DNA from 3 places in the Cytobacillus sp. FSL R5-0569 genome. Region 1 is predicted to be linked to each of the others. Evidence: a T-box and tRNA genes for the amino acid it is inferred to sense, from the RefSeq annotation. Region 1 holds a T-box; the other regions hold tRNA genes.
The links. The T-box of region 1 lies ahead of pheS (phenylalanine--tRNA ligase subunit alpha). A T-box ahead of a tRNA ligase gene usually reads a tRNA of that ligase, here a tRNA-Phe.

Region 1 (2,171 bases):
TACATTACAGCCTTTTCCAGAACAAATCATACAAGAAATATCCATTTCTACAGATGGCTCAGTAAATGGGAAGAAACTTGGACGAAGGCGAATTTCTCTCTCTTCACCAAACATTTTTTTCGCAAATACTTCTAGCGTACCCTTTAAGTCTGTCATTCGAATATTTTCATCTATCACAAGTCCTTCAATTTGCATAAATTGATGAGAGTGAGTCGCATCATCATTATCACGACGGAATACTTTTCCTGGACAAATGATTTTCACTGGACCTTTCCCCTCATGCTTTTCCATCGTTCTAGCTTGCACAGGCGAAGTATGTGTGCGTAATAAAATATCCTCTGTAATATAGAATGAATCTTGCATATCACGTGCAGGGTGACCTTTTGGTAAGTTCAATGCTTCAAAATTATAATAATCCTTCTCCACTTCTGGTCCTTCCGCTACGGTATAGCCCATTCCAATGAATAAGTCCTCAATTTCTTCAACAACCCTTGTTAATGAATGATGATTACCGGTATGTACAGGACGACCTGGTAATGTCACATCAATCGTTTCTGCAGCAAGCTTAGCTTGAATTTGCGCTTCTTCTAACTGCACTTGTTTTGCCGTTATTCCTTGCGTAATTTGATCACGCACTTCATTTGCTAATGCACCCATTTTCGGACGTTCTTCTGCAGAAAGTTTCCCCATTCCTTTTAGTACTTCTGTGATCGGGCCTTTCTTACCTAAATAAGCAACGCGGATATCATTTAATTCTTTTAAATCCATTGCCGCAGAAACCTTCTCTAACGCTTCTGCTTGCAATTCTTTTAAACGCTCTTGCATCTTGAAACTCCTCCTTTTAATACTTTTTTGACAAAATAAAAAACCTTATCCCATGAAAGGGACGAGGTTTGGAATCGCGGTACCACCCTTTTTAATACAACAATAAAAAACATGCTATATTCGCTTCATTTCGATAACGGCAAAAAGCCGGTGCATCTTTACATCGAAAATATTCGATGGTCCCGATGTCTGCTCAAGAGCTGAAATTTCGAGTAAGTCGCTCATAAAAATGCTTTCAGTCTCAGGCATTTTCTCCCTATTATGAACAAAACATACTTTACTTTGTCTCTATCATAGCTTTTAATTATTTCATTTTGCTATTTATTATATTACATTATGAGTCGACATTCAAATTGTTCTCACGATTTTTTTACTCATTATTCGTTTCTCAAATAATATAGCAATATACCTGCTGCTACAGCTACATTTAAGGACTCACTCTTACCGTATAAAGGAATATACAGATTGGCTGTAGTTTGTGTAAGTAACTCTTTATTTACACCGTTCCCTTCATTACCAACGAGCAATGCAAATTCATCCAGTGGAGCAAAGCTTTGATATTCTTTGCCTCCTTCTAATGCTGTACCGTATACAGGAATATTATTTTCCTTTAACTCCTTCATCCATACATCCAACTTGCCATGGATAATTGGTAGATGGAAGTGACTACCTTGAGCAGAACGTAAAACCTTTGGATTATAAGGGTCCACTGTGCTGTGACCGATGATAACCGCATCCATGCCAGCCGCATCAGCTGTACGAATCATTGTTCCTAAGTTTCCGGGATCTTGCACTTCATCTAATAGTAATAATTTCTTCAAACCAAGCGAATCGAAAGACCTCTCTTCTTCTTGATAACATACAGCCACAATTCCTTGCGGTGTTTGTGTATCAGTTAAGTCTCCAATCACATGTGGCGGTAGGATATAAACGGAACAGTTTCCTACATTCCAGCTTTTTGGTATATCCTTTTCCTCACTAATCATTAACTCTTTTACACGATTTTCTTTTAATGCTTCTTCAACAAGATGAAATCCTTCAACAAGAAAAGTACCTGTTATATCTCTTTCTTTCCTTTTGAGAAGCTTTTTCCACTGCTTCACCTGTGGATTTTTTGCTGATTGTATGTACTTCATTTTTTCGCTCCTTCAATAAAACACGTGCCATTAATATTTCATTATACCGAAAAACACATACATAATAAATCTTAAATGAGAAACCCTATAATCGTAACGAATTCTAACGAAGGATGTGTTTACTTTTATGAACTTAAATTTACGTAATGCCATCTTACACAATGTTTCAGGTAATTCACAAGATGAATTAAAAGATACTATTGTTGATGC
Region 2 (2,171 bases), 240 kb from region 1:
CCTGCGGTAGGTGACTACCGTACCGGTTCGATTCCGGTCCTCGGCACCATTCTTTTTAAAATTAAGCGCCCGTAGCTCAATTGGATAGAGCGTTTGACTACGGATCAAAAGGTTAGGGGTTCGACTCCTCTCGGGCGCGTTTTGTATCGGGAAGTAGCTCAGCTTGGTAGAGCACTTGGTTTGGGACCAAGGGGTCGCAGGTTCGAATCCTGTCTTCCCGACCACTAGATATACATATATATTTTTAGGGGCCTTAGCTCAGCTGGGAGAGCGCCTGCTTTGCACGCAGGAGGTCAGCGGTTCGATCCCGCTAGGCTCCACCAATTAATTTTATACAATATATTCTATGGCGGTGTAGCTCAGCTGGCTAGAGCGTACGGTTCATACCCGTGAGGTCGGGGGTTCGATCCCCTCCGCCGCTACCATAGATAGAATGATGGACCTTTAGCTCAGCTGGTTAGAGCAGACGGCTCATAACCGTCCGGTCGTAGGTTCGAGTCCTACAAGGTCCACCATTATTCGGAGGAATACCCAAGTCTGGCTGAAGGGATCGGTCTTGAAAACCGACAGGGGTGTTAAAGCCCGCGGGGGTTCGAATCCCTCTTCCTCCGCCATTCATATTATTATCGCGGGGTGGAGCAGTCCGGTAGCTCGTCGGGCTCATAACCCGAAGGTCGCAGGTTCAAATCCTGCCCCCGCAATCTGGTCCGGTAGTTCAGTTGGTTAGAATGCCTGCCTGTCACGCAGGAGGTCGCGGGTTCGAGTCCCGTCCGGACCGCCATTTACATATTTATTATTTTGGCTCAGTAGCTCAGTCGGTAGAGCAAAGGACTGAAAATCCTTGTGTCGGCGGTTCGATTCCGTCCTGAGCCATCTTTTATGGCGGTTGTGGCGAAGTGGTTAACGCATCGGATTGTGGTTCCGACATTCGTGGGTTCGATTCCCATCAGCCGCCCCATTGCGGGTGTAGTTTAGTGGTAAAACCTCAGCCTTCCAAGCTGATGATGAGGGTTCGATTCCCTTCACCCGCTTAAATAGGGGCCTATAGCTCAGCTGGTTAGAGCGCACGCCTGATAAGCGTGAGGTCGATGGTTCGAGTCCATTTAGGCCCACCATTTATATTATTCCGCAGTAGCTCAGTGGTAGAGCATTCGGCTGTTAACCGAACGGTCGTAGGTTCGAATCCTACCTGCGGAGCCATATGGAGAAGTACTCAAGTGGCTGAAGAGGCGCCCCTGCTAAGGGTGTAGGTCGGGCAACCGGCGCGAGGGTTCAAATCCCTCCTTCTCCGCCAGTTGGCCCCTTGGTCAAGCGGTTAAGACACCGCCCTTTCACGGCGGTAACACGGGTTCGAATCCCGTAGGGGTCATAAAAAAGAAGCTGTCAACATAAGTTGACAGCTTCTTTTTTATGTGGCTAACACTTTTTGGATGTTATATTATCTGTCATTAGATGTCAAAATAATTTGAAAAATAACAAGGGATTTTTATACTTAAGACGAATTATTTAAGAAAGAGTAATGTAATACAAGGAGTGGAATGAATTAAGATGAATACAACTGCATACCCCACTGAATTCGAAATGCACTTGTTTCATGAAGGAAGCTTATTTATGGCATACGAACTGTTTGGATCACACCGTCATAAAGAAGGAGATAATTGGGTTACTTCCTTTACTATCTATGCTCCACATGCCACCTCAATATCATTAGTTGGTTCTTTTAATCATTGGAATGGCGAAGGTTTTTCATTAGATAAAGTAAATAAAGAGGGGATATGGAGAATTCAGCTAGATGGAGATTTAACAGGAGAAATTTATAAATATGCAATTAAGAACAAGGATGAACAAACTTTTTTAAAGGCTGATCCTTTTGCTTTTTGTTCAGAATTACGGCCTAGTACTGCTTCGATTGTTTATTCCTTAGAAGGTTACAAATGGAAGGACCAAGGCTGGCAAAAGGAAAAACAACAAAGGAAAGCATTTTCAGAACCTATGATGATATATGAGATGCACTTAGGTACATGGAAAAAGAGGAATGGCCTTTTATTGACATACAGTGAACTAGCAGAAGAAATCATTCCTTACGTAAAGGAGCATGGTTTTACACATATTGAATTGATGCCTATAATTGAACACCCTTATGATCGTTCATGGGGGTATCAAGGAACAGG
Region 3 (2,171 bases), 2.1 Mb from region 1:
CCCTCATCATCAGCTTGGAAGGCTGAGGTTTTACCACTAAACTACACCCGCAAATACCGGTGGTCGGGGTCGAACCGACACTCCGTGATGGAACACGATTTTGAGTCGTGCGCGTCTGCCAATTCCGCCACACCGGCAAATATTCTTTTATTTAATTATGGTGCCGAGGACCGGAATCGAACCGGTACGGTAGTCACCTACCGCAGGATTTTAAGTCCTGTGCGTCTGCCAGTTCCGCCACCCCGGCATGAGGTGTATAAAAATGAGTGAATATGTATTGGAGGCGGCAACCGGATTTGAACCGGTGGTGAAGGTTTTGCAGACCTCTGCCTTACCACTTGGCTATGCCGCCATCAATATAAATAACTACTTGGAGCGGAAGACGGGATTCGAACCCGCGACCCTCACCTTGGCAAGGTGATGTTCTACCACTGAACTACTTCCGCAGATCTGGCTGGGCTAGCAGGGTTCGAACCTGCGAATGACGGAATCAAAATCCGTTGCCTTACCACTTGGCTATAGCCCATTTGTATATTCTATGCATGAAAGCAAAAAATGTGAATTTAAAATAATGGGGCGGCTGATGGGAATCGAACCCACGAATGTCGGAACCACAATCCGATGCGTTAACCACTTCGCCACAACCGCCATAATTGGCAGGGGTAGTAGGAATCGAACCCACATCAAAGGTTTTGGAGACCTTCGTTTTACCATTAAACTATACCCCTAGATGGTGGAGGGGGGCAGATTCGAACTGCCGAACCCGAAGGAGCGGATTTACAGTCCGCCGCGTTTAGCCACTTCGCTACCCCTCCATAAAAAACAATGCCGGCCAGAGGACTTGAACCCCCAACCTACTGATTACAAGTCAGTTGCTCTACCAATTGAGCTAGGCCGGCAAATGGTGGCTCAGGACGGAATCGAACCGCCGACACAAGGATTTTCAGTCCTTTGCTCTACCGACTGAGCTACTGAGCCAAAACTTATACGTTTTGCAATACGTTTTACAATATGTTTTAAATTAATTTGTGTGAATTTATGTAGTGGCGGTCCGGACGGGACTCGAACCCGCGACCTCCTGCGTGACAGGCAGGCATTCTAACCAACTGAACTACCGGACCAAATTGCGGGGGCAGGATTTGAACCTGCGACCTTCGGGTTATGAGCCCGACGAGCTACCGGACTGCTCCACCCCGCGATAATATGAATGGTGGAGGATGACGGGATCGAACCGCCGACCCTCTGCTTGTAAGGCAGATGCTCTCCCAGCTGAGCTAATCCTCCAAAATGGTGACCCCTACGGGATTCGAACCCGTGTTACCGCCGTGAAAGGGCGGTGTCTTAACCGCTTGACCAAGGGGCCAATTTATATGTTTAATGGCGGAGAGCAAGGGATTTGAACCCTTGAGACGGCTATAAACCGCCTACACGATTTCCAATCGTGCTCCTTCGGCCAGCTCGGACAGCTCTCCATTGGCTCCGCAGGTAGGATTCGAACCTACGACCGTTCGGTTAACAGCCGAATGCTCTACCACTGAGCTACTGCGGAATAATTTAATAGTATGTATGCCCGGCAACTTCCTACTCTCACAAGGGGACAGCCCCTAACTACCATCGGCGCTTTAGAAGCTTAACTTCCGTGTTCGGTATGGGAACGGGTGTGACCTTCTCGCTATCGCCACCGGACTTTTTAAAGACATATATTATTATAACGTCTTTAATAAAATTTTCAAGAGAAATTTTAAATCATTCTCTGAAAACTAGGTAATGTTGAAGAAGATTGTTTTGAGTAATCGCCTGAATGCGTGCTGACGCGACTACTTACGTAGTGCTGTCTAGCTGCGGCGGCTTGAAGCCGCCCGCATTTCGTATTGTCCAGCTACAGCGCCTAGGTAGGCGCTTTCGCTTTTCGTTTTTGGTTAAGTCCTCGATCGATTAGTATTAGTCAGCTGCATGTGTCGCCACACTTCCACCTCTAACCTATCAACCTGATCATCTTTCAGGGATCTTACTAGCTTGCGCTATGGGAAATCTCATCTCGAGGGGGGCTTCATGCTTAGATGCTTTCAGCACTTATCCCTTCCGCACATAGCTACCCAGCGATGCCTTTGGCAAGACAACTGGTACACCAGCGGTGCGTCCATCCCGGTCCTCTCGTACTAAGGACAGCT

Region 2: it encodes a tRNA-Phe, which carries the amino acid that the T-box ahead of pheS (phenylalanine--tRNA ligase subunit alpha) is inferred to sense. The anticodon was not compared.
Region 3: it encodes a tRNA-Phe, which carries the amino acid that the T-box ahead of pheS (phenylalanine--tRNA ligase subunit alpha) is inferred to sense. The anticodon was not compared.

Annotation. Positions count from the first base shown of each region.
Region 1 covers NZ_JBBOWW010000001.1:3,445,848-3,448,018, forward strand. Annotated here, with positions in the region: gene pheS (phenylalanine--tRNA ligase subunit alpha) at 1-825, opposite strand, end outside; T-box leader at 880-1,129, opposite strand; gene MKX78_RS17435 (TrmH family RNA methyltransferase) at 1,203-1,961, opposite strand; gene sspI (small acid-soluble spore protein SspI) at 2,089-2,171, shown strand, end outside.
Region 2 covers NZ_JBBOWW010000001.1:3,682,763-3,684,933, reverse strand. Annotated here, with positions in the region: tRNA gene MKX78_RS18625 (tRNA-Leu) at 1-49, shown strand, start outside; tRNA gene MKX78_RS18620 (tRNA-Arg) at 66-139, shown strand; tRNA gene MKX78_RS18615 (tRNA-Pro) at 148-224, shown strand; tRNA gene MKX78_RS18610 (tRNA-Ala) at 248-323, shown strand; tRNA gene MKX78_RS18605 (tRNA-Met) at 349-425, shown strand; tRNA gene MKX78_RS18600 (tRNA-Ile) at 439-515, shown strand; tRNA gene MKX78_RS18595 (tRNA-Ser) at 522-614, shown strand; tRNA gene MKX78_RS18590 (tRNA-Met) at 628-701, shown strand; tRNA gene MKX78_RS18585 (tRNA-Asp) at 705-781, shown strand; tRNA gene MKX78_RS18580 (tRNA-Phe) at 801-873, shown strand; tRNA gene MKX78_RS18575 (tRNA-His) at 883-958, shown strand; tRNA gene MKX78_RS18570 (tRNA-Gly) at 961-1,031, shown strand; tRNA gene MKX78_RS18565 (tRNA-Ile) at 1,039-1,115, shown strand; tRNA gene MKX78_RS18560 (tRNA-Asn) at 1,126-1,200, shown strand; tRNA gene MKX78_RS18555 (tRNA-Ser) at 1,204-1,294, shown strand; tRNA gene MKX78_RS18550 (tRNA-Glu) at 1,298-1,369, shown strand; gene glgB (1,4-alpha-glucan branching enzyme) at 1,549-2,171, shown strand, end outside.
Region 3 covers NZ_JBBOWW010000001.1:1,388,320-1,390,490, reverse strand. Annotated here, with positions in the region: tRNA gene MKX78_RS07260 (tRNA-Gly) at 1-51, opposite strand, end outside; tRNA gene MKX78_RS07255 (tRNA-Leu) at 55-137, opposite strand; tRNA gene MKX78_RS07250 (tRNA-Leu) at 159-247, opposite strand; tRNA gene MKX78_RS07245 (tRNA-Cys) at 279-352, opposite strand; tRNA gene MKX78_RS07240 (tRNA-Gly) at 372-446, opposite strand; tRNA gene MKX78_RS07235 (tRNA-Gln) at 452-526, opposite strand; tRNA gene MKX78_RS07230 (tRNA-His) at 573-648, opposite strand; tRNA gene MKX78_RS07225 (tRNA-Trp) at 655-728, opposite strand; tRNA gene MKX78_RS07220 (tRNA-Tyr) at 732-815, opposite strand; tRNA gene MKX78_RS07215 (tRNA-Thr) at 827-899, opposite strand; tRNA gene MKX78_RS07210 (tRNA-Phe) at 903-978, opposite strand; tRNA gene MKX78_RS07205 (tRNA-Asp) at 1,045-1,121, opposite strand; tRNA gene MKX78_RS07200 (tRNA-Met) at 1,125-1,198, opposite strand; tRNA gene MKX78_RS07195 (tRNA-Val) at 1,209-1,284, opposite strand; tRNA gene MKX78_RS07190 (tRNA-Glu) at 1,289-1,363, opposite strand; tRNA gene MKX78_RS07185 (tRNA-Ser) at 1,379-1,472, opposite strand; tRNA gene MKX78_RS07180 (tRNA-Asn) at 1,475-1,549, opposite strand; rRNA gene rrf (5S ribosomal RNA) at 1,569-1,686, opposite strand; rRNA gene MKX78_RS07170 (23S ribosomal RNA) at 1,916-2,171, opposite strand, start outside.